4 regions of the Exiguobacterium sp. s39 genome follow, and region 4 is predicted to be linked to each of the others. Evidence: riboswitches for the same ligand, from Rfam matches in the RefSeq annotation. Region 4 holds a riboswitch; each other region holds the start of a gene.

Region 1 (8,123 bases), on a different contig from region 4:
CTGACGAAGGATAATGTCAATCCGGAGCGTCTTTTTGTCGAGATGGGCAGTTCGTCGTATCGCGCAAAAGCTGGTGATACGTTCGATGGTACGATCGAAGGTGTCATGAGCTACAACTATTCGGCGTATAAAGTCCTTTCAAAAGCAGCGGACCTTCCGCCACTCGTCACGCGTGAAGCAGATCGTCAACCAACGAACATCGAAACCGGTGAATCACGTTTAACTGTCGCTTCGTACAACGTCGAGAACTTTGCCTCAACGGCAGACATTGGAAAAGTCGATCGTGTCTCAGAAGGGATTGCGACGTTCCTCAAGACACCGGATATCGTTGGTTTGACAGAGATGCAGGATAACGATGGTGCAACGGATAGCGGCACAGTCGATGCTTCGAAATCATTCGAGACATTGATCGCGGCGATCGAAGCGAAAACGGGTGTTCGCTATGCCTATACGGACATCGCACCAGAAGACAAGAAGGATGGCGGACAGCCAGGCGGAAACATCCGTGTCGGATTCCTCTACAATCCAGCACGTGTATCGCTCGCACCAGGAGAAAAAGGTGGCGCGACGGAAGCCGTGGGAGTTGAGAACGGCAAGCTGACGAAAAACCCGGGTCGCATCCAGCCGACGGATCCGAACTTCGCGAGTTCACGGAAACCGCTCGTCGCGGAATTCCTCTTCAACGGTGATTCGTACCATGTCATCGTCAACCACTTCAACTCAAAAGGTGGCGACGGAGCTGACTTCGGTAAGAACCAACCGGTCGTGCGAAAAAGTGAAGTCCAGCGTCATGCGATTGCGAACATCGTTCAAGATTTCGTCTCTGAATTGAAGGCGGAAGTCAAAGGCTCAAACGTCGTCGTTCTTGGTGACTTGAACGACTTCCAGTTCTCGAAGACGCTTGATATCTTAAAAGGCGATAACTTGTGGAACACAGTCGACGATCTGCCGGAATCAGAGCGGTACTCGTATGTTTATAACGGAAACGCACAAGTGCTTGACCACATCTTGATTTCGAACAACTTGAAGTCGTATACATCGTCGGATATCGTCAACATCAACTCAGAATATATGGAAGCAGACGGTAGCGCGAGTGACCATGATCCAGCGATCATCTCGATTCAAGGTGCAGAGACGGTCGTACCTGTCAAAGGAAAAGCAGAAGTCGGCATCTGGCGTGCTGTTCAAAAAGGAAAACATATCTTCATTGAACGGAAACTAGGACGCAACTGGGATAAAGCAAGTGAAACACATGCCGACCAACAAGGTGAATTGCTCGCACTTCGTGTTTCACAAGGTCGTCCATACATTCAAGTGAAGACGATCAAAGGAAAAACGATTTGGCTCGAACTGTCGAACAAATATAAACTAACTGAAACAACAAAATATCAATAAATCAAAAAGCGGACTTAGCGGTCCGCTTTTTTGCGTGCTGGAATTAAAAGTGAAAGAAGTGAGAGCGTGCTGATGGAGAGCGTCGAAATTAAAGCAATCGGTAGAGGAATGACGCGGAACATATACGTGAAGTGGATCAAGATTAAAAAAAGGATGATGGCAAGACCAGGAATGAATTTCTTAGAAAGTAGCATACCCGATCCAGGAACAAGTAACTCGAAACCGAGCCGTTGATTCAGTCGGACATCTTCATGTGCATTAGCCAAGCTAAACGATACGGTCAACGCGACAAGGATCATCCAGCCGGAAAATAAGTATTGTTGAATCGGTAAAAAAGCAATGGATTCATAAATGAAATACAGTAAAACCATAGGTCAACTCCTTCATATCATTATGTTATTTGGAAAAGCATTGAAAGTTTGGCTTACGAATTCTAATGATACCGAGTCGAGAATCGGAGAGCAATCAAAAATCATTTAGAATGAAATAAAAGAATGTTCACACATTTTAATAAAAGGGAAAAATCATTTATTATGTGTACTAAATATTTTCAAGAATCGACTAAACAAAAGCATTACGTCTAAATGATAGCGTTCTCATGAAATGTGTCGGATTTATGGACGAAAGATGTGATTTAGACAAATGAGAGCCGATGACTGTTCGAAGGAATGATTTTCTTTTAAAATAAAGGTAATGAAATAGAAGGAGGCGAAACGAGGGCATGAAAAAATGGCTAATCATCGGAGTAGCAGCAGTAGCCTTTTTCGGCTACGAAAACATTCCAATGGAACAAGCAGAAGCCGATTACCCGAAAAGCGGCGGCAAGCTGATTGATCGATATAGCAGTGAGTATCCGGGATACGACTGGGAAGTCAGACGGACATCAACGGAGGAATTCGTCGCCTTGACGAAGGATGGTAAGGACTACGGGAAGTATCGTTTCAAGAACGGGGTGACGACGCAAGGCGCGGTCTTGAATAAGGATACGGAATCTTCCTTGAAGAAAAAAGGGTGGACTGCAGTGAAGTCCTACCGTAAAGGCAACACGAACTACATGTTGAATCTGGATCATGCCGCCGTTTATGAGAAGAAAGGCAATTACGTGACATATTTCTTCGATCAACATGACGGCAATAAGGTCAAAGCAACGCTTGCGATTCCAAAAGACGTCGAAGCGAAGAAAAAGGGCTTCTACGGTACTGCATCGAATGCGTTGCGAACAACAGATGAGAAACTGATGCTTCGGTTGATGAACTGGGAACGGGCCGACTATAAGTTGAATCCGTTAGCACCGTACACGGCACTGAAGCCGGTCACACGTGGTCACAGCGAAAACATGGCGAAGAATAATTTCTTCTCGCATACGGATCCACAAGGGCGTGACCCGTTCGATCGAATGGAACAAGGTGGTATTAAGTTCATGGGAGCCGGTGAGAATCTCTCAATGGGCTATCCGAACGTGTTTGCTGCGCATTGGGGCTTGATGAACTCGAAAGGACACCGCGATAACATCCTTCAAAAGAGCTTCAAGCAGGCGGATGTCGGTGTAGCATTCCGAGATAATTCACCGTACTTCACGATTAATTTCCGAACACCTTAAATAGAAGAATAGAGGACGATATCGCTCGATGTCGTCCTCTTTTTCGTAGGGCGGTTTGTACTATACTACAGGCAGGGGGTGGAGCAGTTGAAAATACATCAATTGACGGTTGAAGATGCAACTCGTTACAAAGCATTGCGGTTAGAAGCCTTACGAAACCATCCGGAAGCATTCGGTTCTGATTACGAAGCAGAAAAAGATCGACCCATCGAACGGTACGCAACTCGTCTTGAAAGCGAACAGTCGATGACGTTCGGTGCGTTTCATGAAAATGAACTCGTCGGTGTCGTCACGATCGTCAACTTAGAGCCGTTCAAGATGCGACATCGAGCGAATCTATTTGCGATGTACGTCGCGCCAAGCGCCCGAAAGCAACAGGTCGGACGACAACTCGTACAAGAGGCATTACGTACATTAAAGCAGCATCCTGTGATTGAGCAAGTCCATCTCTCGGTCGTCCGGACGAATGAAGCTGCTAAAGCGTTGTATCGATCACTTGGTTTTGAATCATACGCGATTGAACCGCGGGCGCTGAAAATCGATGATACCTATCATGATGAAGAACTGATGTGGTATCGGTTCTAACACAAAACGACCGGAATTCAAAGAGAGGTGATCTCGTTGAATTCCGGTCGTTTTTTACATCAGTTTGCCCATTCAGGTTTACTGAAGCCCTTGAATGATTTTTCGATGACTGTATTGAAAGCGTCCGATTCGACGGCTGCTTTTAAGTCTTTTGCGACTTGTTTGTCCGCATCTTTCGTTTGGACAGCGACGAGGTTACGGTATTGTTCGTCCATCGTCTCAAGCGCTAACGCATCAAGTAAGTCGAATTTCGCAGCAAGTGCGAAGTTCCCTGGAACGGCTGAAATGTCGACACTTTCGACGGCGCGTGGCAATTGAGCCGCCTCGAGTGGTTTAATGACGAGTTTCTTCGGATTCTTGACGATATCTTTCTCTGAAACGGTTAGTGGATCGACATCCGGCTTCAGTTCAATCCAGCCTTGTTCCGCAAGTAAGTTCAGTGCTCGTGCTTGGTTCGTCGGATCATTCGGCGTCGCGACTTCAGCACCTGTCTTGACGTCGTCAAGTGTCTTCGCTGTCTTGCTGTATAGTCCCATCGGTGCTGTTGGAACCGTGATGAGTCCTTTTAAATCGAGGTTCTTTTCTTTAGAAAACGTCTTGAGATAGATCGAGTGTTGGAACAAGTTGGCGTCGATGTTCCCGCTACCGAGGGCGATATTCGGTTGGATGTAATCGCTGAACTCGACGATTTCGACTTTATAGCCTTTCTTTTCGAGTTGCGGCTGGATCGCTTGTTTGACCATGTCGCTATACGGACCACTCGTCGCACCAATCTTGATCGTCTTGTCTTTTTCATCAGCACTGCTGTCTCCACATCCCGCGAGGACTCCTGCACCAAGTAAGGCTGTTGCTAAAAAGGCATATCGTTTTTTCATGATTCCACTCTCCCTTTGTATGTATGATTAGCGTTTATCTGTTTTTCGCGCCAGTTGATTGCCAAGTGCTTGAATACTTTGAACGATGACGATGAGCACGACGATCGTCACGATCATGATGAGATTATCGTAGCGATAGTAACCGAAACGGATCGCGAGGTCACCGACACCACCGCCGCCGACGATACCAGCCATCGCTGAGAAGCCGATTAAGCTGATCGTCGTTAATGTGATGCCCTGAATGATGCCAGGGAGTGCTTCCGGTAAGAGGACACTGACGATGATCCGCAAGGGTTTCGCCCCACATGCTTCTGCTGCTTCAATCAAACCAGGAGGAATCTCGCGGAGTGATGTTTCGACAAGGCGCGCGAGAAACGGAATCGCTGCGACACTAAGGCTGACGGACGCTGCCGTCGGACCGATCGTATTGTCGAGTAAGAACTTCGTTAATGGAATGAGGGCAACCAGCAAGATGATGAACGGTAGCGACCGGACGATGTTGACGACGAAGTCAAGAACACGGCGGACGGCAAGGTTTTGAAAAAATAATCCCCGGTCGGTGACGAACAAGAGAATTCCGAGCGGAATCCCGACGACCAATGCGAAAGCAAGTGAAATACCAACCATCCATGCTGTCTCGCCGAGTGCCTTCAAGAGCTCCGGTAACATCGTTTGAATACGATCAAGCCACATCCTGAATCACCTCGAGTGCGTGAAGTTCCGTCGCGAGCCAGTCAAGGGCAGGAGCGATTTGATCGGATGATCCCGTCAAGCTGACAATCAGGACACCGAAGGCGACGTCTTGAATGTAGTCGACCTTGCCGTGCAAGATGCTGACTGAGATATCGTAACGGCGGATCGCTTCTGATAACGTACTTTCACCGGTCTTCTCGCCTGTGAACTGCAAGCGGATGATCTTACCTGGGGTTGCCTGTAAGATGCGTTCCGGCAATTCGATTTGTAATGCCGTATCGACATAATGTTGCGTCACCGGATGCTTAGCTTGACTGAACAAGTCATAGGTTGAGGCGACTTCGACGACTTCACCTTGCGACATGACCGCGACGCGATGGCAAATCTGTTTGACGACATCAATCTCATGCGTGATGAGGACGATCGTCAATCCGAGTCGTTCATTCAAATCCTTCAGCAGTTCAAGAATCTGTAGTGTCGTAACGGGATCAAGAGCGGATGTCGCTTCATCACATAACAAGACGGTCGGATTGTTTGCGAGTGCCCGGGCAATCCCGACGCGCTGTTTCTGCCCACCGCTTAATTGACTCGGGAAGTTCGTCTCAAATCCTTCAAGTCCGACGAGCGAGACGAGTTCGCGAATTCGCTCCGGGAAATCTGCACGTTTGACGCCAGCGGCCTTGAGTGCAAAAGCGATGTTATCCGCGACGTTGCGTGACTGGATCAATTGGAAATGCTGAAAGATCATTCCTGTCCGCAAGCGAAGTTGACGTAAATCTGCTTTTGACATCCCGCCGAGCGAGACACCGTCGACCTTGACGGTTCCTTGTGTTGGATGCTCGAGCCCGTTGATCAGGCGAAGCAACGTACTTTTACCGGCACCAGACTCACCGATGATTCCGAAGATTTCTCCTTTTTGGATCGTCAAATCGACATCCCGTAATGCAAAAATCGGGGTCCGGTCTCGAACGAACCGTTTTGTAATGTGTTTGAATTCAATCATCCGCTCATCTCCTCATACAAAAAAAGTCGCTTTTTCCTAGTAGCAGAGCAACCAGAAAAAAGCGACGAAAGTGTAAGATTTCGTAACTTATCTCTCAGAATGAAAATCATTCTGTAGGATGTGGCACCGTTCCTTACAGGTGGTTGCCGGACGTCGTTGGGCCTAATCCCTCGGTCGCTCTCGATAAGTAGTTATGCTGTTGGGATTTACTTTAACGGAAATGATTCCCATCTGTCAAATGTTTTTTCAGAATTATTCCGCAACAGGTGTCCGGAACAGGTTGAGCGTTCCAATTCGATCGACGGCTTCTTCGAGACGTTCGACGTCAGCAATCAAGCTAATCCGGACGTAGCCTTCACCGTATTCGCCGAAGAATGATCCAGGGGTCACGGCGACGTGTGCTTCGTCAAGCAGGTGATCGGTGAAGCTTTGGGACGTGTAACCTTCTGGAACAGGAAGCCAGACGAAGAAGGAACCGCCCGGGCGTGGTCCACTCCAACCGATCGCATCGAGTTTTGCGAACAACGCATCGCGTCGCGTTTCATACAAGCTACTTAACTCGCGGACGCACGTTTGGTCACTCGTGAGGGCAACGGTCGCCGCATGCTGAATCGGTGTGAAGGCACTGACGTAGAGATGTTCTTGGTATGTTTCGATGCTTGAGATGACGGACGGATTTCCGATCGCGAAGGCAATCCGGAAGCCGGACATGTTGAAGCGTTTTGAGAGTGAGAATAGCTCGATCCCGACGTCTTTTGCCCCTTCCGTCTGCAGGAAGCTTCGCGTCGGACCATCGAAACTGATGCCGCCGTATGCTAAGTCATGGACGACACAGATATCATGGGCATCGGCGAAAGCGACTGTCTGTTCGAATGCTTCTGCCGTCGCGGTCGCACCCGTCGGATTACTCGGGTAGTTGAGGAACAACATCCGGGCACGCTCGACGTCCGTCGTATCAAGTAAGTCGTAATCGGGTAAGAAGCCGTTTTTCTCGAGCAACGGAAGCGTGATCGGGTAAGCGCCAGCGAGTGCGGCACCAGACAGGTAATCCGGGTATCCTGGATCCGGAACGATGACTCCTTCTCCAGGGTTGACGATCGTCTGCGGTAAAGCGACGATTCCGGCTTTACTGCCGAGCAGAATCGCGACTTCCGTTGCTGGATCGATTGTGACACCGAACTCAGTCGCGTAAAAGCTAGCGACGGCTTGTTTTAGAAAATCATGTCCACGAAACGGTGGATATTGAAGGTTCGTTGGCTCGTCGATGGCTTGTTTTAAGGCATCGAGGATATGTACAGGCGTCGTCTGGTCGGGTGTTCCTTGACCAAGTGTGATGACATCGTGTCCGGCAGCTTTTACAGCACCGATTCGGTTTGCGAGCTCAGCGAAGACGGGAGCAGGAAGCCGATCAATGGCGATGGATGGAGCGAAATGTTTCATGGATGAATGCCTCCTTCGTGGTATTGTCGTCAAGGATAACGAATATTCAGTCAAAAGAAAAGAACTTTTTCGAAATTCAAAAAAATTGTCGGATAAACAGGTACAGATAAGTGGAGCGGGAATAAAGAGTAGGGAGAGGAGTGGGAAGATGAAGCGAGCTAACTGGAAAGAGGCAGTCGTCTATCAAGTCTACTGGCGTAGCTTTAAGGATTCGAACGGAGATGGGATCGGTGATTTGCGAGGTGTCATCGACAAGCTCGATTACATCGCTTCACTTGGTGTCGATGTCGTTTGGTTGAATCCGTGTTATCGTTCCCCGGACGTCGATAACGGCTATGATATTGCCGATTATTACGAGATCATGGAAAAAGCGGGAACGATGGGGGATCTCCAGGAGTTGATCATGTCCGCTCATGCCCGTGGATTGAAGGTCATTCTCGATTTAGTCGTGAACCATACGAGTGACCAGCATGACTGGTTCCGTCAGTCGCGGGAGCGGATCAACGATAAGGATGACTGGTATATCTGGCAG
Region 2 (8,123 bases), on a different contig from region 4:
CGTAACTACTCGGATGATGTCATCGATGTCTCGCCGATGGGATGCCAAACAGGTTTCTACATGGCGATGATGAATTTCGACTCGGTCGAAAAAATGAGCGAACTCGTTGAGAAGACGTTGAAAGACGTCCTCGCAGCAGAAGAGATTCCAGCGCAAAACGAAGTCCAATGTGGATTTGCGAGCGCACATGACCTCAAAGGAGCGAAGCACTATGCCGAGAAAATGCTTGCCGGTCGTGATGAATGGGACATCGTCTTCGGATGATCGCGAACAACGTCCGCGACCTCGTCGGAAACACACCACTCTACGAGATCACTTCATTCGATTTGCCTGCTGGTACGCGCATTTTGGCGAAGCTCGAATGGATGAACCCTGGGGGCAGCGTCAAAGACCGCCTTGGCATTCAACTCGTTGATGCAGCAATCGAAAACGGACATGTGACACCAGGCGGTACGATCATCGAGCCGACAGCCGGGAATACCGGCATCGGCTTGGCGCTCGCCGCTAAGAAATACGATCTCAAAGTCATCTGTGTCGTTCCGGAAAAATTCAGTCAGGAAAAACAGACGTTGATGCGGGCACTCGGCGCAACCGTCGTCAACACGCCGACTGAACTCGATATGCAAGGGGCTATCGACCGGGCAAAAGAACTCGGTCAGGAAATTCCGAACAGTTACGTTCCGTTACAATTCGAAAACGAAGAGAACCCAGTCACGTATCAGCGGACACTCGGTCCTGAGCTGATTGCGGACTTGCCGCACATCGACTGGTTCGTTGCCGGTTGTGGTTCAGGTGGTACGTTCGCCGGAACAGCGGACTTCTTAAAACAACGTCTCGGTACAAAAGCAGCAATCGTCGAACCGGAAGGCTCCGTCTTAAATGGTGGTCCAGCCGGTCCGCATAAGACAGAAGGTATCGGTACAGCAAAATGGCCAAGTCTCGTTCCGCGTGAACTCGTCGACGAGATTCATACGATTTCTGACCGTGATGCATTTGACGCAGTTCATACACTCGCTGCTCGCGAAGGATTACTCGTTGGTAGTTCAGCAGGTGCAGCGCTTGTTGCTGCGCTTGATATCGCAAAGCGTCACCCCGGCAGTACGATCGTCACCGTCTTCGCAGACAGTGCCGAACGCTACTTGAGCCAACAAATCTTTGAAAAGGTGGACGAAACTCATGCGTAAGAAGACAGCATTGATTCATGGAGGAACAGGTGTCGACCGGGCAACAGGAGCCGTCACACCTCCGATCTATCAAACAAGCACATACAAGCAGGATAAAATCGGTCAACTCAAGGACGGATATGAATATTCACGGACAGCGAACCCTACACGGACGAGCATCGAACGATTGATTGCGGATCTCGAGGGTGGCGCACGTGGTTTTGCCTTCGGTTCTGGGATGGCAGCGATCCATGCCGTCTTCCACTTGCTTGAGTCTGGCGACCACATCGTCATGACGGATGACGTCTACGGTGGTACGTTCCGCTTGATGCAACGCGTCTTACCGAAGTTCAACATCGAAGTGACATTCGTCGATACGACGGACCTTGCGGCGACGGAAGCAGCGATCCAGGACAACACGAAGATCGTCTACGTCGAAACACCGACGAACCCGTTGTTGAAAGTTACGGATATCGCAGCGATTGCAACGATTGCCAAACGTCACGATCTTAAACTCGTCGTCGACAACACGTTCGCGACACCGTATCATCAACAACCACTCGCACTCGGTGCAGATATCGTCTTGCACAGTGCGACGAAATACATCGGCGGACACTCGGACGTCGTCGCTGGACTTGTCGTCGTCAAAGATGATGCGCTCGGCGAAGAGCTGCACTTCATCCAAAACTCGACAGGCGGCGTGCTTGGACCGCAAGACAGCTTCTTGCTCGTCCGTGGTCTTCGTACACTCGGTATCCGAATGGATGCGATCGAAGAGACAGCACATGATCTCGTTGCGTTCCTACAAGCGAAAGACATCGTCTCGAACATCTTCTACCCAGGACTTGCATCGCATCCTGGTCACGACATCCAAGCGAAACAAGCGACTGGATTTGGTGGGATGATCAGCTTTGATGTCGGTTCAGCAGCGAACGCAGAAAAACTCGTCGAGGCGACACACTTCTTCACACTCGCTGAGAGTCTTGGTGCCGTCGAGAGTCTGATTTCGGTGCCGGCACGGATGACGCATGCGTCAATCCCAGCAGAACGTCGGGCAGAACTCGGCATCACAGACGGTCTCGTTCGGATTTCAGTTGGACTTGAAGACGCAGAAGATTTGAAAGAAGACTTAACACGTGCTTTCACGTTCCTCGAAAAAGTTTCTGAAAAAACTGTTTGACAACAAAAATAACCCCTGCTAATATTCAGAATATATTCTACAAACTTAATACCGAAACTCTTATCGAGAGTGGTGGAGGGACTGGCCCGATGAAACCCGGCAACCGCGGATCTAATCCGAAGTGGTGCTAATTCCAGCAGACAAAAGTCTGGGAGATGAGAGCAAATGGTTTTGTGTACTGAAAAGTGCGCGCGTTTGCTCTAAAACGCGCGCACTTTTTTTATTTTAGGAGGGACAGTTGTGATTCGTTTACAAGACGTAGGAAAGATTTATCGCTCAAAGCGCGGAGCGGTCGAAGCCGTCGCGAATGTCGATCTGACAATCGAGCGCGGTGAAATTTTTGGAATAATCGGTTATTCCGGAGCAGGGAAATCGACCCTGATCCGATTGCTGAATATGCTCGAAGCACCAACTAGTGGTTCGATCCAAATCGATGGTGTTGAGATGACATCACTGAAACCAAAAGAATTACGAGGCGTCCGCAAGAATGTCTCGATGGTCTTTCAGCACTTCAACTTACTATGGTCACGGACGGTTGAAGAGAACATCATGTTCCCACTCGAGCTCGGTGGCTTCCCGAAAGCACACCGCAAGGAACGGGTCGCGGAACTGATCCAACTCGTTGGTTTGGACGGACGCGAAAAAGCCTATCCGTCACAATTATCGGGTGGTCAAAAACAACGTGTCGGTATCGCTCGGGCACTGGCATCGAACCCGGACGTTCTCTTATGTGACGAGGCAACAAGTGCACTCGATCCGAAGACGACGGATTCAATCCTTGAGTTACTCGTCGACATCAATGAAAAACTGAAACTGACGATCGTCTTGATCACACACGAGATGCACGTCATTCAAAAAATCTGTCACCGGGTCGCCGTCATGGAAGCCGGTAAAATCGTCGAGCAAGGACCGGTCGCAGAAGTCTTCCGTCATCCGAAGCAAGCGATGACGAAGGAGTTCGTCAAACAATTGACGTCGCCTTCGGAAAACGAGTTGACGTTCGCGAAACTACGCGAACGGTACCCAACCGGAAAAATCGTTCAGTTGACGTTCGTCGGATCGACAGCGGAAAGCCCGATCCTCGCGGAAGTCATGAAGGATTCACCGGTCCTGTTCAACATCATCGGCGGAAACGTCGGTCAATCACAGGAAGGGGCACTCGGTACACTGTTCATTCAGTTGATCGGGGAAACAGAAGCAACACAAGCGGTCATCACGAAGCTTCAAGCCAGTGATGTTGAAGTGGAGGTGGATCACCGATGATTTCATTCTTTGACAACCTAGATTGGGACATGGTGTGGGAAGCGACAGGCAGTACCGTCTATATGACGGCAATCGCTGGGGTTTCGACATTCGTTCTCGGTTTGATCATTGGTTTACTATTGTATGCGACAAACGAAGAGTTATTGTTCAAGAATCGGGCGTTCTATTCAGTGTTGAGCTTGATCGTCAACGTCTTCCGTTCGATTCCGTTCATCATCTTACTGATCTTATTGATTCCATTTACGACAGCGATCGTCGGTTCGTTCCTCGGACCAACGGCAGCATTACCGGCACTGATTTTCGGTGCTGCACCATTTTACGGTCGGATGGTTGAACTCGCGTTACGCGAAGTCGATAAAGGTGTCATCGAGGCAGCTGAATCGATGGGGGCGACGAAGTTCCAAATCATCTATAAAGTCTTAATCCCGGAAGCGTTGCCTGCCATCGTTTCTGGTATCACGGTCACACTCGTCTCACTTGTCGGTTATACGGCAATGGCCGGAGTAGTCGGTGGAGGTGGACTTGGGGACATGGCCTTCATCGAAGGATTCCAGCGTTCTCAAAACGATGTCATCGTCATTGCGACACTCTTAATTTTAGCGATCGTCTTCGTCATCCAAATCATCGGTGACTTGCTGATCCGCGCAATCGATAAACGTTAATTCAAAACTTAATCATATTGGAGGAATCATTCATGAAAGTTTGGAAAAAATTCGTAGGTACTGCCGCTGTATCCGTTTTAGCAATCAGCCTTGCTGCATGTGGCGAAAAATCATCAGGATCAGGTAGCGACGACAAGACACTCGTCGTTGGTGCATCAAACGTACCGCACGCTGAGATTCTTGAGCACGTTAAAAAAGAATACGAAGCAAAAGGTTACAAACTTGAAATCAAGAAGTTCCAAGATTACGTACTTCCGAACAAAGCACTCGCTTCAAAAGAAATCGATGCGAACTACTTCCAGCACGTACCGTATCTTGAGCAACAAGAGAAAGAAAACAAATCGTATAAGTTCGCGAACGCAGGTGGCGTCCATGTTGAACCACTCGGTATTTACTCGAAGAAATACAAGTCACTCGATAAGTTACCAAACGGTGCAACGATCCTGACGAGCTCAAACGTCGCGGAACGGGGTCGTGTCTTGACGTTCCTTCAAAATGAAGGATTGATCAAACTCAAAGACGGTAAAACGACAGATGCACAACTCGGTGATATCGCGGAGAACCCGAAGAAACTCAAGTTCAAAACGAACATCGAAGCATCACTGCTTCCGCAAGCTTACAAAAACAATGAAGGCGACGCCGTCCTCATCAACACGAACTATGCGATCGATAACGGTCTGAACCCGTTGAAAGACGCGATCGCTTCAGAAGATGAGTCTTCACCATACGTCAACATCATCGTCACACGTGATGGCGATGAGAAAGACAAGCGTGTCACAGCACTTCTTGACGTTCTGCACGAAAAGAAAAACCAAGATTGGATCCTCGACAAGTACAAAGGTGCTGTCGTTCCAGTCAGCAAATAAGTTCACCGAAGCCGGCATCCTTCCTATATAATGGAAGGATGCTTTTCATTTGTCTGAAACAGGGGTTAGGGGGAATCATATGCAACGCATACGTCAACTGCATCCGTTGACACTCGGGGTCTTGTTCGGGACGTTTTTCTCGCGTCTCGGAACGTTCATCACGATGCCGTTCTTCGCCATCTACATGACGACCGTCCTGAAGTTTGATCCGGTCGATGTCGGCTGGGTCCTCAGTATTTCGGCGATCGCCAGTCTCGTCATGAGTTTCATCGGCGGTACCTTGTCGGACCGTTATGGAAGGCGGGCGATGATGCTTGCCGGAACGATTGGGTTCGCGGTCGTCTTCATCGCGCTAGCACAAGTCGAGACGTTCTGGGCGTTCTTTACGCTCAGTGCCTTGAACGGTGTCTGTCGCTCGATTTTTGAACCATCCGCCCGTGCCTTGATCAGTGATACGACGGACGAAGCGAACCGATTGTTCGTCTTCAATATCCGTTACGCGATGATCAACATCGCAGCAGCGATCGGACCGGGAATCGCTTTACTGCTGAGTGCGGGGAACACGTCCGCGACGTTTTACATCACGGCGTTCGTCTATATCGTGTACGGGGTGATGATCGGTATCTTATTCAAACGCCATCCGATCACCGAGACGCATGGTGGGAAAAAGGTCTCGTTCGGAGCAACGGTTCGTCTGTTGCGGACGGATATCGCCTTTACGCTGGCACTTGCCGGCATCATCTTCGGCGTCTTTGGCTACAGCCAGTTCAACTCGACCTTGCCACAGTTCTTGACGGAGACGTCACTCCTTGAAGGCGGGAAGACACTCTATGCGATCTTAATCACGATCAATGCGATCACCGTCTTAATCGTCCAATATCCGATCATGAAGTTTGGTGTCAAGACGTCACCACTCGTCTCGATCACGACCGGGATTGCGACTGTTGCGATCGGATTGTTCATCATGGGAAATGCGAACGCGATCTGGTTGATGATCGTCGCGATGTTCATCTTCACGTGCGGGGAAGTCATGATGTTCACGATGACCGACATCTTGACCGATCGGTTCGCGAAGCCGGAATTACGGGGCAGTTATTTCGGAGCGATGGGCTTGACGTCGATCGGACAATCAATCGGTCCGATCGCTGGAGGACATTTGTTAAGTTTATATGGAGCGGACCGTCCGTTACCGATTTTCGGGATATTAGCGGGCTTGACATTATTCGGAATACCACTGCTCTTACTGTCACAACGGATTCATCGGGCTTCGACGATCGAGGAACTCGAGGAACCGGTGAAACTTTCGAATGATTCTCAACAAAACGCATGATTTTGAGAAAAATCAGCGAGCGATGACGCTTGAATAATACGCGATGTTTCTTTAAGATTAGAATGATACTAAATTAGTAACGCTCGTGTTCTGAATCGTCAGTCACGAAATGAATAGATGGAGGGATTCTAACATGAAGGCTTCACACTTGAAGATTGAAGATCTACACGTCGCGATCGACGGCAAGGAAATCTTGAAAGGCGTCAACTTGGAAATCAAAGGCGGGGAAATCCACGCGGTCATGGGACCAAACGGGACAGGTAAATCAACACTCGCATCAGCATTGATGGGTCACCCATCGTATGAAGTGACATCTGGTTCAGTCACACTCGACGGCGAAGACGTCCTCGACATGGAAGTTGATGAGCGCGCACAAGCGGGTATGTTCCTCGCAATGCAGTACCCAAGCGAAATCAGTGGTGTCACGAACTCCGACTTCCTTCGTTCAGCGATCAACTCGCGTCGTGAAGAAGGCGATGAAATCTCACTCATGAAGTTCATCCGTGAGCTTGATTCACAAATGGGTCTTCTCGAGATGCCTTCAGAAATGGCACACCGTTACCTCAACGAAGGTTTCTCTGGTGGAGAAAAGAAACGTAACGAAATTCTTCAGATGATGATGCTTAAACCAGCAATCGCGATTCTTGATGAAATCGATTCAGGTCTTGATATCGATGCACTTAAAGTCGTCGCAAAAGGTGTCAACGAAATGCGTTCACCTGAATTCGGCTGCTTGATCATCACGCACTACCAACGTCTCTTGAACTATATCGAGCCAGACTTCATCCACATCATGATGGGCGGAAAAATCGTCATGTCTGGTGGTAAAGAACTCGCACACCGTCTCGAAGCAGAAGGTTATGACTGGGTTAAAAAAGAACTCGGCATCGAAGACGTCGAAATCGAAACAAAAGCGTAAGACGAGGGAGGAAGCATGATGACTGTAGAACTGAATCTTGCAGTAAATCGCGAGGCAGTGGCAGAACGTGCGACTCGCTTAGGGGAACCATCTTGGATGGTCGCAAAGCGTCAAGACGCGCTTGATCTTGCCCCAACGCTCGCATTGCCAAAAGTAGAAAAAATCAAGATCGAAGGCTGGAACTTCACAGAAGGTACGACGGAACTCGAAACCGTCACTGGTCTTTCTTCAGATATCGAAGCATTGATCGGCGAAAACCGTGATCATATGCTCGTCACGCGTAACGGACAACTCGTTCACGCGCAAAACAGTGAAGCGGCGAACGGCGTCATCTTCACGACGCTCGAAGACGCATTAAAACAACACCCGGAACTCGTCGAGAAGTACTTCATGACGGAAGGTGTTCAAGTGAACGAAGATCGTCTTGCGGCATTAAACGCAGCACTTCGCAACGGTGGTACGTTCCTTTATGTACCAAAAGGCGTCAAGCTTTCTGTACCAATGCAAGCGATCTACACGCTTGAGCAATCAGGCGCAGCACTTTACCATCACGCGATCATTGTCGCAGATGCAGACAGTGAACTGACGTATATCGAAAACTTCGTCTCTTACGGTGACGAAGCGCACAACGTTAACGTCGTCACAGAAGTCTTCGTCGAAGACAACGCAAAAGTTCTCTTCGGTGGTGTAGATACGCTCAGCAAGGGCGCGATCACGTATATGAACCGTCGTGGTGTCGT
Region 3 (8,123 bases), on a different contig from region 4:
ATTGATTCCATTGAAGAGTTGAATGACAGCGTCGAGGGCGTTGATGCCTTCTTCCGGTGACGCCGCTGCGTGTGCCGGACGACCCGTAAAGGCAAAGTCGAGCGGATCGACCGCAAGGGAAGAACCCGTGATCCGTGTTTGACCCGACGGATGGACCATCAAGGCTGCATCGATCCCTTCCAGCAACTGATGTTTGACGAAACTGCCTTTCGCACTACCGTTCGGTCCACCTTCCTCGGCCGGCGTTCCAAGCACGACGACACTCCCGCCGACTTCATCGAGTACTTTACTGAGCGCGATCGCCGCTGCGACGCTCGTCGTGCCGATGATATTATGACCGCACGCGTGACCAATACCCGGCAACGCATCGTATTCAGCAAGAAAGGCAATCGTTGCGCCTGGTCGGTCGCTCGATTTCTTCGCGAAGAACGCGGTATCGTGCCCCGCGACGCCGAGTTCTACTGTAAAACCTTCCGCTGTTAGACGCTCCGCATGGAGCCGCGAAGCAAAGAATTCCTCGTTCCCGATTTCCGGCGTTGCATGAATCCGATGACTTGTCTCAAGATACGATTCCCGTTTTTGTTCGATGTCCTGTTCAATCGTCTCTACCCATGTCGTGCGTACTGGTGTCGTCATACTATCCACTCTCCTTTTGAAATTATTCGCCGATATCGCTCAGTGGAACGAACGTCGGGATCGTACTGCCTTTATATTCTTTTTTGATGAAGGCCGCGACATCTTTTTGTTGATACAGCGATGCGATTTTTTTCAGTTCTTTTTTGTTCTTGTCTTCCGTCCGTGTCGCGATGATGTTGATGTATGGTTGTGCTGTCTCGTTCTCATGGACGATCGAGTCCTTGATCGGGTTGAAGCCAGCGTCAACGGCAATGCCATTGTTGATGATTGATGCCGCGACGTCCGGTAAGACGCGTGGCGTTTGCCCGGCGATGATCGGAACGATTTTCAGCTTTTTCGGATTCTCGACGATCTTATCGACCGAACCGTTGCCATCGAAGTCGTCCGGTAGCTTGATCAGACCTGCTTCTTGCAGTAACAAGAGGGCACGTCCCATGTTCGTCGCTTCGTTTGGAACAGCGATTTTTCCGCCATTTGGAATGTCTTTGACGTCCTTGTATTTATCCGAGTAGATCCCCATCGGTGCGATGACAGTCGTCGCAATCGGCGATAGCTTCAAGTTATGTTCTTTCTTGAAAGCGTTGAAGTAGGAAATCGTCTGGAAAGCATTGGCGTCGATCTCACCCTCAGCCAGTGCCATGTTCGGCTGGACATAATCGGAGAACTTGACGAGTTCGATTTTGATGCCTTCCTTCTCTGCTTTTTTCGCGACATAATCCCAAACTTGTGTGTCTGAACCGCTGACACCGAGCTTGATCGTCTTTTCGTCTTCTCCTGATGCTGCGCACCCGGCAAATAAAATCGTCGTGAGTGTTGCTCCAATTGCTACTGCTTTTTTCATGGCTGAATCGCTCCCTTGATTAATGTCTTCTAATTTTTCGTGCGACGATGTTGCCTGTCGTCTGTAAGCCTTGGACTAAGATGACGAGAATCCCGACCGTGATGATCATGACTTTCGTGTCGAATCGTTGATAACCATAGGTGATCGCTAAGTCACCGAGACCACCGCCTCCAATCGCACCTGCCATCGCTGACGCCCCGATCAAGCCGACCGTCGCGATCGTTAAGTTCAGGATGAGTGAACCGAGTGCTTCCGGTAGGAGGAAGCGGAAAATCGTTTGAAACGGTGTTGCGCCCATCGCTTCTGCTGCTTCAAGAACGCCTTTATCGACTTCGAGTAAAGAACTCTCGATCAGACGCGCCATGTACGGTGCAGCGTAAAAGACGAGCGGGACGATTGCGGCTTCGGTTCCGATCGACGTCTGGACGATCAACCGTGTCAACGGGATGATCGCGACGAGTAAGATGATGAACGGAATCGAGCGGAAAATATTGACGATACTGTTGAAGAACGTGAACAGCGGGACATTTTCAAGCAATGCGCCTTTTCGCGTGACTACAAGCAGGATCCCGAGTGGTAAACCGATCAATGTCGAGAATAAGAGCGAAACGGATACCATCGTCATCGTCTGTAAAAATGCTGTCCAGATATCACTGTAGTTAACTAGCATGGGCAAGTACCTCCTCGACCGTCACCTGTGCCTGATCGATGTAGTGTAACGCTCGTTTTACTTCAGCCGGCTCACCGATCAGTTCAACGAGCAGAGTGCCAAACGGTGTCTCCTGCAACTCCGTGATGCTACCGTGCAAGATGTTGACATCGACGTCAAAGCGTTTCGCGACTTGTGACAAGAGCGGCTGCCCGGTGTGATGTCCGAGGAAATGAATCTTATAGATCGGATTCGCATTCCGGGACTCGATCAACTGGCGAATCGATGCTGGAATCTCGTCGTGCATGACGGAGCGAACGAAGTTTTTCGCTGTCTCGGTCTTTGGATTCGAAAAGACGTCGAAGACCGTTCCTGACTCGATCAACTTTCCAGCTTCGATGACGGCGACCCGGTCACAAATTTCACGAATGACGCCCATCTCGTGGGTGATCAAGAGAATCGTGATCCCGTACTCCGCATTGATACGTTTTAATAACTGGAGAATATGATGGGTCGTTTGGGGATCGAGTGCTGACGTCGCTTCGTCACATAAGAGGACGGAAGGTTGCGTCGCGAGTGCCCGGGCGATACCAACGCGCTGTTTCTGCCCACCCGACAATTGATCCGGATAATGATCCGCCTTGTCAGCGAGATCGACGAATTCGAGTAACTCCGTCACCCGGCGGCGAATTTCGTCTTTCTTGACGCCTGCGAGAACGAGTGGTTTCGCGACATTCGTAAAGACCGTGTTCGCATTCAATAGATTGAAGTGCTGAAAAATCATCCCGATCCGTTGTTTTGCATGGCGCAATTTTTTTGGAGACAGTTGCGTTAAATCTTCTCCATCGACCGTCACCGTTCCTGACGTCGGTCGTTCTAATAGATTGACACAGCGGAGCAGTGAACTTTTTCCGGCACCGCTAAAGCCGATGACACCAAAGATTTCGCCTTTTTCGATCGTCAGGTCGACACCGTCGAGCGCTGCGATCGTCTGATCTTTCGTGACGTACGTTTTTTTGACTTGATGAAATGCGATCATTCCGTTTTCCCCCTTCATTCAACAAAAAAGGTCCCTTCTTGAGAAACAAGAAGAGACCTGGATCCGCACAGTGGCAGAATCCACTCCACTCATCTCTCAGACATCTGTCTGATGGAATTGGCACAGTGCTCATAATGAGTCTGTTGCCGAGGTTTCGTAGGGCCAGTCCCTCCACCTCTCTGGATAAGTATTGCGGTATGAAATTCGTATGTGTGTTGTTGCGTTGTTGCTTATGTCGTAAAACTAATTTTTACATTACGGGTCGAAACTTTAAAAGTCAACCAACTTTGCAAAAATAATCCATTTGTCGCATATCGATGGATGAACAAGTTATGAGTTAGCTTACTCAACGGATCATGATTCGTCAAGAAAGATTTGACAAGTCATTTTTGGTCGTGCTACCATCGTTTCAATGATTATTCCGACAATTCCAATATGATATTTATCAAGAGTGAACGAGAGACCTGGCTCTATGACTTCACGGCAACCTGCAATCTGTAAGGTGCTCCGACCAGCAAAGCGCGGCTTTGGATGATACGGTGAAAAACTCGTGGGCGTCCAAGCAGTGACGTCGACGAGTTTTTTTCATGAATGGAGGAAAAATAGTAATGATGAACTATCCTGTATTGACTGGTGCTGAAGCGTTTTATTTTCAAGGGGGATCGATCGGCATTCTAATCTGTCATGGTTTTAATGCCACTCCGCAAAGTGTCCGCGACGTCGGTGAAGCATTCGCTGCTGAAGGTTTTACCGTCTATGCCCCGCGCTTACGTGGACATGGAACGAACGTCCGCGAGTTTGAACAATCGACTGCTCGATGTTGGAAGCAAAGCCTGAAAGACGGCTATGAACGTTTACAAGAAACATGCGATCAAGTCTTCGTCATCGGTCAATCGATGGGTGCGACGCTTGCACTGTCACTCGCCGCTGACGGCATTCCGTTCGCCGGCATCATTACGATCAATGCCGCACTCTCCGTTCCATCCTATGAAGCACTTTCGTTCGAGGACGGTCCAGAGTATTTACCAGAAGGCGCACCGGACATCAAACGGTCTGCTTTCGAAATCATCTATGACCTCGTTCCAAGTCGTTGTGCGTTCGAACTCGTCCGTCTGATGGATGAGACGAAAGGACGCCTCGGATCGATCCTTCTGCCGACATTAATTCTCTACTCGGCGACCGATCACGTCGTTCCGCCGTCGAGCTCGGATTATCTGCATCAGCACATCGGAACGAATGATAAACGAAGCTACTGTTTACTGAACTCGTACCACGTCGCGACCCTCGATCATGATCAGGATTTGATCGTTCGTGAGACGATCCGTTTTATCGAACGCTCAAGCCGGTTCTCACAGGAAACGGGATAATAAAAAAACAGCTATTCACTTAGAAGCGAATAGCTGTTACATCAAAGGACGACCGCGACCGGTTCGTCTTTTTTAATTTTCTTGGTGCTGCACCGATTGGAGCGGCTTCGGTTTTCCAGGCACCTCATGGCAATGGCGGCACCGTGGCTCATACGATTCTGAAGCGCCGACTAGAATGATCGGATCATCGTAGTTCGCTGGTTTTCCATCAATCAACCGTTGTGTTCGGGAAGCCGGATCACCACATGAAAGACAGATGGCTTGCAGCTTCGTCACGAATTCTGCGCGCGCCAGTAATTCCGGCATCTTGCCGAATGGCTCTGCCCGGAAATCTTGATCAAGACCCGCACAAATGACACGTTTTCCGTCTTGTGCGAGTGCTTCGATGACTTGTACGATCTCATCATCAAAGAATTGAACTTCATCGATTCCAACGATTTGTGTTTCCTCCGCTACTGCTGCGTAGAGATCACGACTCGTCGCCATCGGAATCGCCACGACGGAGTTGCCGATATGAGAGACGACATGCTCTTCATGGTACCGGTCGTCGATTGCCGGCTTGAATACTTGAACGGGCAGTTTGCCGTACTGCGCCCGTCTGACACGACGAATCAACTCTTCCGATTTCCCGGAAAACATACTGCCACAAATTACTTCGATCCAGCCGTACTGATTTATTACATGCATCATCGTCCGACACCGTCCTCTAAAAATAGTCACTTTAACGAGTATAGCCCGAAACGGTATCGAGAAAAAGGGTTGACTTCCGGAAATCAAAATTCATTTTTTCTTTACCTAGAATTTTTGTCCTTTCATTCCAACCGTCCCCTATTTCCTGTACACTGAAGAAGAAGACTCTCACGAAAGAAGGTGTCCCCGATTCATCATCTCTTACATGACATCCTGCACCAATATGGTGCCCTTGGTCTCTCCGTCCTTCTCGCAGGTGGTATCGTGGGATTGCCGGTTCCTGATGAGACCCTGCTCGTCCTGTCCGGTTTTTGGATGCATCAAGGCAATCTACCACTCGTCGGTACGATTCTCGCCGCTTACGCCGGCAGTTGTATCGGGATGACGATCAGCTATTTACTCGGATTAAAACTCGGTATGCCACTATTACACCGCGTCGGACCGAAAATGCGTATCTCAGAAAAACATATTCTTTCCGCTGAAGCCGGATTTCGTCGTTACGGGAAATCGGTCTTGATCATCGGTTACTACATACCTGGTCTCCGCCAACTCTCCGCCTTTTTTGCAGGTGTCTCGAAAATGCCGTTTCGCGTGTTTGCGAGTTATGCGTATACAGGTGCGTTGATTTGGATCAGCGTGTTCTTAGGCGCCGGCTACTTCGTCGGTCGTCATCTCTCGTTCCACAAAGTCATGGACTATATCTTGGCACATCCGGAAGTCATGCCGTATTTAATCGGGATTGCCGGTGGAATCGCCTTCTCCTTCGTCTTGAAGACGTATCTCGCGTATCGTTCACAATTCAGTCTATACAAAAACAGCCTGCTTCCATAATGGAGGCAGGCTGTTTTTTTAAGAACCAACAAGTGATTACTTGCGGCCGTATTTTTTGTTGAAGCGATCGACACGACCATCTGCCGCATTGAACTTTTGACGACCTGTGTAGAATGGGTGCGAGTCTGAAGACACATCCACACGGATGAGTGGGTACTCGTTACCATCTTCCCAAGTGATCGTTTCGTTCGAAGAACGAGTAGAACCGCTTAAGAATTTGTACTCAGTCGTTGAATCCATAAATACTACTTTGTTGTAGTTAGGGTGAATTCCTTGTTTCATGGTTGATTTCTCTCCTTCCGCCCTGGTTCATTTGCTGAGCCAGAGTAAGTTACCTTCCTATACTAAACGATTTTTTTACGCGTCGCAATAGTTATTTTTCCGTCGTCGTTTCCTTCTTGACGGTACGCGGTTTAGCCGGTGCGCGTCGGACCGTCTTCTTCTTTTCTTTCTCGAGTTCAACGAAAAATTCTTCATTATTTTTCGTATCGCGAATCTTACGCAGGAACGTATCGACGAACTCGTTCGACTCATTCATCGTCCGGCGAATCGTCCAAAGCGCATCGAGTTGCTCTTTCGGAAGCAACAGTTCTTCCTTCCGTGTACCGGACTTCCGAATGTCGATCGCTGGGAAGATCCGACGCTCTGACAGCTTACGATCAAGATGCAACTCCATGTTGCCCGTCCCTTTGAATTCCTCATAGATGACGTCATCCATGCGCGATCCTGTCTCAACGAGAGCTGTCGCAAGAATCGTCAAACTACCACCGTGTTCGATGTTTCGCGCTGCCCCAAAGAATCGTTTTGGCTTATGGAACGCAGCCGGGTCGATCCCCCCTGAGAGCGTCCGACCGCTTTGCGGTACCGTTAAGTTATAGGCCCGTGTTAGACGTGTGATCGAATCCATCAAGATGACGACATCCTTCTTGTGTTCGACGAGTCGCATCGCCCGCTCGAGGACAAGCTCAGAAATCCGGACGTGGTTGTCTGGTGTTTCGTCAAACGTCGAGCTGACAACGTCTGCTCCCGGAACCGAGCGCTCAATATCTGTTACTTCCTCAGGTCGCTCATCAATCAAGAGAATGATCAGTTCGACATCCGGATGATTCTCCTGAATCGAATTTGCGATTTCTTTGAGGAGTGATGTCTTCCCTGCTTTTGGTGGTGCGACGATCAAACCACGTTGACCAAACCCAACCGGTGCGATCATATCCATGACACGAACGGATAGATGGCGTGGTTCTGTCTCAAGTCGCATTAGACGATCCGGATAGATCGGTGTCAGTGCCGGGAAGAATAGACGGTTACGGGCTGTATCCGGTGCTTCACCGTTGACGGCTTCCACGCTAAGTAATCCTTGGAACCGTTCGTTTTCCTTCGGCGGACGGACTTTACCTGTGACGACATCACCATTACGTAGATTAAAGCGTCGGATTTGAGATGCTGCGATATAAATATCTTCAGAGGATTGGGAATAATTGATAGGACGAAGGAAGCCAAAGCCACCATCGTTTTGCATTTGTGGATTGCCAGGGATGACTTCGAGTACCCCTTCGAGGAAATAAAGACCAGTCGATTCAGCCTGTGCTTTTAAAATCTTGAACATCAACTCGCGTTTACGGGCTTCCCGGTATTGTGGGACATTCTTCGTCTTTGCGATTTCATAGAGTTCTTTTAATGTCAGTTGGCTCAATTGAGCCAGTGTATAGGAGCGTTCTGGTTTATCTTTTTTATCAGTTGTTGGCATGTTCTTCACCTATTCTTTATAAATTCAACTGCATTCAGCATACTTCCATACATACATCAGGAGGTATGTAATTTTATTCGTGAACTAAAGGTATCATATTTTTTTTAATTCGTCGTCAACAATCCTCTGCGTTTCTTACTTTGTAATATTCAAGGATATTATTTCAGTTATGTTACAAAAGCATCTGTTTTGTCTTCTAACTGAAAAAACGTTTTCAAGTGTGCTCGTGCTAAGATATTCCTGCAGACAAAATTCTTACACAGTTGTAAGGTAGACTGCTTAATCACACACTTAATGATTTCATCATATAACTTACGGACGCA
Region 4 (8,123 bases):
ACTTCGTCCCACGCTCCCCAAACCGCATCAATGCTTCCTTTCGGATATTTCGCGAGAATCGCATTCATCTTCGTTGCGATATCCCCTTGGACATCTTGGAAATTTGTCGGTCCAACCGTCTCAAGCGTTTTGATCTTACCGTCTGCTTCGTACGTCTTATAGATTTCCTGACGACGATCGAGCGGGGCAAAACCTGGTCCGAACCAAAGTTTGATGACACGGACTGGCTTTTTGTCCGTCACCTTCGTCACTTCATCAAGCGATAGCTTCGCGAGTTGATGATCGTTTTGGAACGTTTCCGTCACACCTTTTAACGCCGTTCCTTTTTTCTTCGTGACCGTATCGAACGTCACGACCTTCAGCCCTTTGTCGACCGCTGGTTTAATCATGTCATAGGCGTAGTCTTCCTTACCGTGCGAGATGATGAGCCCGTCATAATCTTGCTGAATCGCTTGCGCGACAAGCTCCTTGAACTTGACGTCGTTACCTTCCGAAATGAACGTGCTGACTTTAAAGCCAAGCGCTTCGCCTTCACTTCGTGCGCCATCAAGGAATTGTTTCGTATGGTCGTCCGATGCTAGGTTGCGGATGACGGCGATCTTGACGTCCGATTGAACCCCTTTTGGTACATCCTTGACGACCTTCGTCGTCGTGGCTTCTCCATTCGCACAAGCCGCTAGTAACAGTGCCGGTGCTAGGACGGCGTAAGCTAGTTTTTTCATGACATATCTCCTTATCCGAGGGGTTGAAGCCCTGTTAATTGTTCAATCGTTTCTTCATTCGGTTGCGTGATGACACCAAGTTCGGTAATGATGCCCGTGATCAATGTGTGTGGTGTGACATCAAACGCCGGGTTGAAGACAGCGACGCCTTCCGGTGCTGTCGCAATACCTTGGACAGTCGTCACTTCCTGCGGATCACGTTCTTCGATTTCGATCGCGTCTCCGGAAACGAGCGAGAAGTCGAACGTCGAGAGCGGTGCTGCGACGTAAAACGGAATACCAAAAGCTTGCGCGAGCAATGCCAATTGGAACGTCCCGATTTTATTCGCGGTATCTCCGTTTCGTGTAATGCGGTCGGCACCGACGATGATCGCATCGATCTGTTTTTCTTTCAGCGTATGGGCGACCATGTTGTCCGTAATTAACGTGACATCGATGCCGGCACGTTGCAGCTCCCATGTCGTCAATCGTGCTCCCTGCAGTAACGGTCGCGTCTCACTCGCAAAAACGGATAATTCGATGCCGCGTTCTTTTGCGATGTAGAACGGCGCAAGTGCCGTTCCATAAGCAGCGGTCGCAATCGATCCAGCATTACAAATCGTTAGGATCCGGTCGCCTGACTGGAACAATTCCAGTGCATGAATCCCGATTTGACGTGACGTCTGCGCATCCTGGTCGTATAAGGCGACCGTCCGTTTTTCCAACCGTTCGCGAATCTCTTCTACCGACGTCCCGTCTTGAATGATTGGATTCAATTGATCGAGGACATTTCGCAAGTTGACGGCCGTCGGTCGTGTCGCGAGTAACGTCGCCGATGTCTCAAGCAAGGCTTGCTTGTAGACCGGTAGCTCTGCTTCAAAGCGGTACGCTTCTTGAACGAGCACGAATCCACCGAATAAGCTGATCGCAGGCGCGCCCCGGACACGTAGTTGTTTAATCGCCTCAACCGCTTGCGCGAGATCAGCAATGACTTCATAGTGCTCTTCTTGCGGTAGACGTGTCTGATCGAGAATCGTCAAGACACGGTCTTCGTAACGAATACTTTGGACGAATGTAGTCATCGGCTGAGTTCCTCCGTTACGTCAAAGTTTCGTAAATCATCGAATGTCCGGCATTCTGTACGGCGTTTGATTAACGCCGCTCCTAGACGAAGAGCGTGACGTTTCCGCTCTAAGCGTTCCGTCGTTGAATCGATTGATTCTAAATCAGCGACCGGTGCAAGACCAATCGTCCGCCGAATCAATTCGCAACCGGCAAAGCCAAGGGCATCCTGCAAGATCGTGCTCAGTACATCATCGACGAGTCCTGATGCCTGGAACGGTTCGACGGCTTCCCGTTCCCATAATGCACGGAACGTTGAAGCGAACGTCAGCCAGAACGTATCGATATCCTTGATTCGGGCGTCACGTCGTGTAGGGTAATCCGGATATGCCGCGAAGAATAGATGCGCAATGAACTGTCCGACATCGAATCCGAATGGACCATAAAAGGCGAATTCTGGATCGATGACTTTCGTTTCCGTCGCCGAGGCGAAGATGCTTCCTGTATGTAGATCGCCGTGCAGCAATGCATCTCCTTTCGTGATGAAGAGCGCTTCGAGTTTTGCGACTTCGCGTTTTAACTCATCGTCTGCCCATAGACGTGCCACCTCTTCTTCGAGTCCGGCTTCAATCTCGTTCGTCTCCGCGTCATGAAACGGATCCGTGAAGATTAATTTTTCCGTGATGTCGCACAAGTCTGGATTGTAGTACGTTCGGGCGACACGTTTCTTTTCAACCGGACCAAGCGCAAAGTCCGATGTATGGAATAACGTCCGAGCGAGATAAGAACCGATATGTTCCGCAAGCAACGGATACTGTTCACCTGCGAGTAAACCGCTTCGAACGATCGTCAGATGTGAAAGATCTTCCATGACCGTATACGCCTCTTCATGACTAGCATGAAAAACACGTGGCACGAACGGTACGGCATGCCGTGCGAATTCACGGAGTGCGGATTGTTCGATCCACGCTCGTTCGAGCGATAACGGCCAGCTCTCCCCGACGACCTTCGCATATGGTAATGCTTGTTTTAAAATCAAGCGATGTTCGCCTTCTCGAATCCGAAAGACGAGGTTGAGGTTCCCGTCGCCAATCTCTTCTGCTTCGACGGCTCCATCGCCGATCAGTCCTAATGTCCGAACACGGTCAATCGCGTCCTGTTCTGTGAATGCTTTATATGTCATCTTAGTTTCCCCCTATGTGATACACGAAAAAGCGCCTCTTTTCGTCATCGAAAAGAGGCGCAGAAAAGTCACTGCGTCCTCTTATCTCTCAGACGAAACGTCTGTTGGATGTAGCACCGTGCCCAGTGGTCGGTTGCTGCGGCGTCATCGGGCCAATTCCCTCTGCCAACTCGCGATAAGAGTCGTATGTAGTTGTCGTGTGTGATATTGATTTGAATCTTACGCAATCGACTTCCTCGCTGTCAAATCGAAATCAAGCAGAAACGGACATCATTTTTAAGTCATCTATAGAAAGAGTATTTTCAAAAAAATAAATTTTCTAAAAATAGTTTGACAAGTGGCGATTCTCATGTAAAAATTGCAATTAGATTTCACAATTTCATCCAATTCTTATCAAGAGCAGACGGAGGGACAAGCCCTACGATGTCGCAGCAACCGACCTTTTGGCACGGTGCTAATTCTTGCAGCTACTAAGCTGACAGATAAGAGTCCACGTTCGAATTATTCATGGTCTCCTGTCGCTGACGAGAGACCATTTTTTTGTTGAAGGAGGAAAGACATGGCTTATATCACTGCTACTTATCAATTGACTGCCCGTGATCGACTCGAGCAACGCGCTGAACAACTCGCGCTTGGTCTGACAGTCGGTTCTTGGACGGAACTGAATCATCTCGAACAACAACAACTCGCCTCGTTCAAAGGGGAAGTCGTACATACCGAAGAGCGCGATGGCAAAGGATATATCACGATTCGTTATCCGGAACATAACGTGTCGCGCGACTTTTCTGCGATTCTGACGACCGTCTTCGGGAAACTCTCACTCGACGGTGAAATCAAACTAACAGAATTGCTATTACCCGATACATTTACGTCGGACTTTCCAGGTGCGAAATTCGGGATCGAAGGGGTCCGCTCCTTGATTGGTGTCGAAGATCGCCCATTATTAATGAGCATCTTCAAAGGAGTCATCGGACGGGATTTATCGTTCCTTCGTGATCAACTCGAAGGACAACTCGCTGGTGGGATTGACCTCGTCAAAGACGATGAGATCCTATACGACAATCCGTTGACACCGACGATTGACCGGGCACGAATCGGACGTGAGGTCATCGATGCTCACTTCCACCGGACCGGTAAACGTGCGTTATATGCGATCACACTCAGCGGTCCCGTCTTTACGCTCAAGGATCAAGCCAAGCGATTGATTGATGCTGGAGCGACTGCTTTCTTGCTGAATACCTTCACATACGGACTCGATGTCTTACGCGAACTGGCAAGTGATCCGGAAATCAACGTTCCGATCTTCAATCATCCGGCATATAGCGGTGCGTTGATCGCTAGCCCGAATCACGGAGTCGCAGCCCCTGTCTTACTCGGCACATTACCGCGTGCTGCTGGAGCAGACTTGACGCTATTCCCGTCTCCTTACGGCAATGTCGCTTTGCCAAAGGATGTCGCTCGTGGCATCGCGGTCGAAGCGACCCGTCTCGGGCAGACGAAATCGATCTTCCCGGTTCCTTCAGCCGGTATTCATCCTGGACTCGTCGCTCAACTCGTACGGGACTTCGGGATCGATTCCGTCATCAACGCCGGTGGCGGCGTACATGGTCATCCGCAAGGTGCTGCGGCTGGCGTCATTGCTTTCCGTCAGGCACTCGATGCGGCACTCGCAAATGAATCCCTATCGACGGCAGCATCGCGTCATGAAGAATTACGAATTGCCCTCGACGCTTGGGGGATCAAGTCATGACCGTACGGATTCTTTGTGACTTCGACGGGACGGTGACGACACAGGATAACATCATCGCACTCATGCAGGCATTTGCGCCAGCGAGTGACTTCGAACCGTTGAAACACGGTGTACTCGACCGGACGTTATCGATTCAGAGTGGTGTCGGGCAAATGTTCGCACTTCTGCCGTCTGACGGAAAAACAGCCTATCTTGACTTTTTGTTGGAGCGTGCCGTCATTCGCGACGGATTTTCGGAGTTACTGCAGTACAGTCGTCGTCAAGGCATCGATTTTTCGATCGTCAGCGGTGGAATGGACTTTTTCGTCGAACCAATCTTAGCGCCATTCCTCGACCAAGAACAGATTTACTGTAACGTCGCTGATTTCAGTGGTCCATTCGTCCATATCGATTGGCCAAACGCCTGCGATGCCCATTGTACGAACGGGTGCGGCTGTTGTAAAACGTCCGTTGCCCGGACACTACGTAAAGACGGTGACGTCATCATCGTCATCGGCGACTCGGTGACGGACTTCGAACTCGCAAAACAAGCGGATCGTGTCTATGCCCGTGATTATCTGATCACGTTGTGTGAAGAGAATGATATCGCCTATACACCGTTTGAGACGTTCCACGATATCGTTCATGATTTAACACGAGCGGAGGTGACAACATGACATTCATGCGACGGTATGAAGAGCTACGCGCCATCAAACAAGAGCTTGCGGCGCGCGATTGGTTCCCTGGTACGAGTGGCAATCTCGCCATCCGGACATCCGGTGTCCCGGTTGAATTCCTTGTGACAGCAAGCGGAAAAGATAAACGGCAAACGACTCCTGACGACTTCGTTCATGTCGATGCGACCGGTCAATTGATCGGTGAGCAATCCGGGCGTCCTTCCGCCGAGACATTACTCCATGTCGAAGTGTTCAATCGAACGGACGCCGGTTGTTCCCTACATGTCCATACGATTGCGAACAATGTGATTTCGGAACTCTATGGCGATCAAGGCAGTATCACCTTTTCCGGTCAAGAAATCATCAAGGCACTCGGACACTGGGAAGAGGATGCGACGGTCACGGTACCGATCATTCCGAATCATGCGGACATCCCGACGCTTGCCGCTGCTTTTGCACCGCATGTCACAGCAGACAGTGGTGCCGTCCTGATCCGCAATCACGGGATCACGGTCTGGGCACCGACCGCCTTTGAAGCAAAGAAACACCTCGAAGCCTTCGAGTTTTTATTCAATTACACGTTGACGTTGCAATCATGCCGTCAATCCATTCATTAAAAGGAGGAATCATCTCATGGCAACAGTCTTATTCCAAGAAACAAACACACGGTATACGGATCAAACGGAAGTCACTGACTTCCTCGCGTCACGCGGCGTTCTTTACGAACAGTGGGACGTTTCGAAACTTCCAGCGCCTCTCGTTGAGAACTTCACACTGACGGATGCAGACAAACAAACGATTCTCGATACGTTCGCTCCCGAAATCAAAGACGTATCAGAACGTCGTGGGTATCAGACAGCTGATATCATCTCACTTTCGGATACGACACCGAACCTTGATGAGTTGCTCGTCAACTTCCAGAAAGAACATCATCACACGGATGATGAAGTTCGTTTCATCGTCAGCGGTCATGGCGTCTTCGCGATCAAAGACGAAGAAGTCGGCTACTATAACATCGAACTCAATCCTGGTGATTTAATCTCCGTTCCTGTTAACACACGCCACTACTTTACGCTTCAAGACGATCGTAAAGTCGTTGCTGTTCGGATCTTCGTCACGACAGACGGCTGGGTTCCGATTTACGAGAATGAGACGTCAACGGTCTCTTAAGATCGATAAAAGCGCTGTTTTCCTTCATATGAATGGAATCAGCGCTTTTCTTATCGCACAAACATATCACTACATTGATACGTAACCGATATAATAAAGGAAAAGCGATGAGGAAGTGAGCGTCATGCATATTCGTCCCGTAATGGAACACGACTTACCAGCGATTCTCGCCATCTATAACGAAGGTATCGAAGATCGGATCGCAACGCTTGAGACCGACCAAAAGGACTTATCCTTCATGACCCAGTGGTATGCGGAACGCACCGATCGATATGCTGGATATGTCGCTGAAGATGACACAGGTGTCCTCGGCTTCATTTCCCTCGATCCGTATAATCCGCGTCCTGTCTACGCATCCGTCGGTGAGATTTCGGTTTATATCACTCGGACACATCGTGGACAAGGGATTGGCACACGTTTGCTCGAAACGATTGAACAACATGCCCGTGATCATCATATGCATAAGCTGATCCTCTTTACCTTCCCGTTCAATAAAATCGGACAAAAACTCTATATCCGCTCCGGGTTCCGGATCGTCGGAACGTTTAAGGAACAAGGACAGTTGAACGGCGAATATGTCGACGTCATGGCGATGGAGAAACGCTTGCGATAGGATTCATTGAATGCCAGACAGGGAATAGTCAATCCGAGTCATTGAGAGAGGATGAACCTAATGGATATTCAACAAATTCGTAATGCAACACTCGTTGTCACGTATGCCAATCAAGTCTTACTAATTGATCCGTTCCTCGGCGAAAAAGGCAGCTTGCCTCCCTTCGGTCAAACACCAAATGCCGTCGCCAATCCACTCGTCGACTTACCGGTCGATGTCAACACACTGCTCGATCCTGACGCTGTCTTTGTCACACACCTGCATGCCGATCATTTCGACGATTCTGCAAAACAACTTCTACCCAAGCATTTGCCACTCTATGCGCAGCAAGAAGAAGACGCGCAGCAAATCCGAGAAGCCGGCTTCACGAACGTCTCTTCCTTCGATTCCGGTGTAACGATCGGTGATATCCAGGTCCATCGAACAGGTGGACAGCATGGTGTCGGTGAAATCGGCGAACGGATGGGACGTGTGTCTGGGCTCGTCCTCACCCATCCGGACGAACCGACACTTTATATCGCAGGTGATACGATCTGGTGTGACGAGGTCGCGCATGCGATCGAACAACATACGCCCGATATCATCGTCGTCAACAGTGGCGCCGCCCAGTTCTTGACCGGAGAGCCGATCACGATGTCACAGCGTGATCTCCTTGCGGTTCATGAAGCGGCGGCGGAAGCGACGATCATCGTCTCGCACCTCGAGTCCGTCAACCACTGTCTCTTGCGACGTGATATGATTGCTGACTTTTTAACTGCTTTCCATCTCTCTGCCCATTTCCTGATTCCGGAGGATGGCGAAACGATGTCATTTTAAGAACAGTAACTTTCATTAAAAAGAAGCCCTTGTTTCGAATATCCATCGAAACAAGGGCTTCTTTTTGTTATGGGATGACGAGACCTAACAAACGAGCAAAGGCAACTGCTTGCTCTTCCGTAATGACAGCACCTGGTAAAAATCGCGGATCGATCGTAATACCAGAGAGTTC

The links. Region 4 has a riboswitch for S-adenosylmethionine ahead of KNQ11_RS13030 (2,3-diketo-5-methylthiopentyl-1-phosphate enolase). Riboswitches for the same ligand answer to the same signal wherever they lie in the genome.
Region 1: another riboswitch for S-adenosylmethionine. It lies ahead of KNQ11_RS10205 (methionine ABC transporter ATP-binding protein); the one in region 4 lies ahead of KNQ11_RS13030 (2,3-diketo-5-methylthiopentyl-1-phosphate enolase).
Region 2: another riboswitch for S-adenosylmethionine. It lies ahead of KNQ11_RS09220 (methionine ABC transporter ATP-binding protein); the one in region 4 lies ahead of KNQ11_RS13030 (2,3-diketo-5-methylthiopentyl-1-phosphate enolase).
Region 3: another riboswitch for S-adenosylmethionine. It lies ahead of KNQ11_RS11080 (methionine ABC transporter ATP-binding protein); the one in region 4 lies ahead of KNQ11_RS13030 (2,3-diketo-5-methylthiopentyl-1-phosphate enolase).

The regions. Positions count from the first base shown of each region.
Region 1 covers NZ_JACSNA010000001.1:1,953,951-1,962,073, reverse strand. The annotation lists gene KNQ11_RS10235 (chitobiase/beta-hexosaminidase C-terminal domain-containing protein) at 1-1,395, shown strand, start outside; gene KNQ11_RS10230 (hypothetical protein) at 1,410-1,766, opposite strand; gene KNQ11_RS10225 (CAP domain-containing protein) at 2,117-2,995, shown strand; gene KNQ11_RS10220 (GNAT family N-acetyltransferase) at 3,083-3,580, shown strand; gene KNQ11_RS10215 (MetQ/NlpA family ABC transporter substrate-binding protein) at 3,640-4,455, opposite strand; gene KNQ11_RS10210 (methionine ABC transporter permease) at 4,483-5,148, opposite strand; gene KNQ11_RS10205 (methionine ABC transporter ATP-binding protein) at 5,138-6,151, opposite strand; SAM riboswitch class I at 6,236-6,341, opposite strand; gene KNQ11_RS10200 (aminotransferase class I/II-fold pyridoxal phosphate-dependent enzyme) at 6,404-7,591, opposite strand; gene KNQ11_RS10195 (alpha-glucosidase) at 7,740-8,123, shown strand, end outside.
Region 2 covers NZ_JACSNA010000001.1:1,757,565-1,765,687, reverse strand. The annotation lists gene KNQ11_RS09235 (S-ribosylhomocysteine lyase) at 1-264, shown strand, start outside; gene KNQ11_RS09230 (PLP-dependent cysteine synthase family protein) at 261-1,184, shown strand; gene KNQ11_RS09225 (bifunctional cystathionine gamma-lyase/homocysteine desulfhydrase) at 1,177-2,343, shown strand; SAM riboswitch class I at 2,401-2,505, shown strand; gene KNQ11_RS09220 (methionine ABC transporter ATP-binding protein) at 2,584-3,606, shown strand; gene KNQ11_RS09215 (methionine ABC transporter permease) at 3,603-4,268, shown strand; gene KNQ11_RS09210 (MetQ/NlpA family ABC transporter substrate-binding protein) at 4,301-5,134, shown strand; gene KNQ11_RS09205 (MDR family MFS transporter) at 5,214-6,464, shown strand; gene sufC (Fe-S cluster assembly ATPase SufC) at 6,598-7,383, shown strand; gene sufD (Fe-S cluster assembly protein SufD) at 7,402-8,123, shown strand, end outside.
Region 3 covers NZ_JACSNA010000001.1:2,143,634-2,151,756, forward strand. The annotation lists gene KNQ11_RS11065 (M20 family metallopeptidase) at 1-636, opposite strand, end outside; gene KNQ11_RS11070 (MetQ/NlpA family ABC transporter substrate-binding protein) at 659-1,477, opposite strand; gene KNQ11_RS11075 (methionine ABC transporter permease) at 1,497-2,147, opposite strand; gene KNQ11_RS11080 (methionine ABC transporter ATP-binding protein) at 2,137-3,165, opposite strand; SAM riboswitch class I at 3,252-3,355, opposite strand; SAM riboswitch class I at 3,605-3,706, shown strand; gene KNQ11_RS11085 (alpha/beta hydrolase) at 3,774-4,532, shown strand; gene KNQ11_RS11090 (thymidine kinase) at 4,605-5,219, opposite strand; gene KNQ11_RS11095 (DedA family protein) at 5,403-6,053, shown strand; gene KNQ11_RS11100 (type B 50S ribosomal protein L31) at 6,090-6,335, opposite strand; gene rho (transcription termination factor Rho) at 6,427-7,800, opposite strand.
Region 4 covers NZ_JACSNA010000002.1:297,233-305,355, reverse strand. The annotation lists gene KNQ11_RS13045 (sugar ABC transporter substrate-binding protein) at 1-722, opposite strand, end outside; gene mtnA (S-methyl-5-thioribose-1-phosphate isomerase) at 734-1,783, opposite strand; gene mtnK (S-methyl-5-thioribose kinase) at 1,780-2,946, opposite strand; SAM riboswitch class I at 3,025-3,128, opposite strand; SAM riboswitch class I at 3,334-3,435, shown strand; gene KNQ11_RS13030 (2,3-diketo-5-methylthiopentyl-1-phosphate enolase) at 3,506-4,696, shown strand; gene KNQ11_RS13025 (2-hydroxy-3-keto-5-methylthiopentenyl-1-phosphate phosphatase) at 4,693-5,352, shown strand; gene KNQ11_RS13020 (methylthioribulose 1-phosphate dehydratase) at 5,349-5,969, shown strand; gene KNQ11_RS13015 (1,2-dihydroxy-3-keto-5-methylthiopentene dioxygenase) at 5,986-6,522, shown strand; gene KNQ11_RS13010 (arsinothricin resistance N-acetyltransferase ArsN1 family A) at 6,647-7,135, shown strand; gene KNQ11_RS13005 (MBL fold metallo-hydrolase) at 7,196-7,951, shown strand; gene KNQ11_RS13000 (pentapeptide repeat-containing protein) at 8,019-8,123, opposite strand, start outside.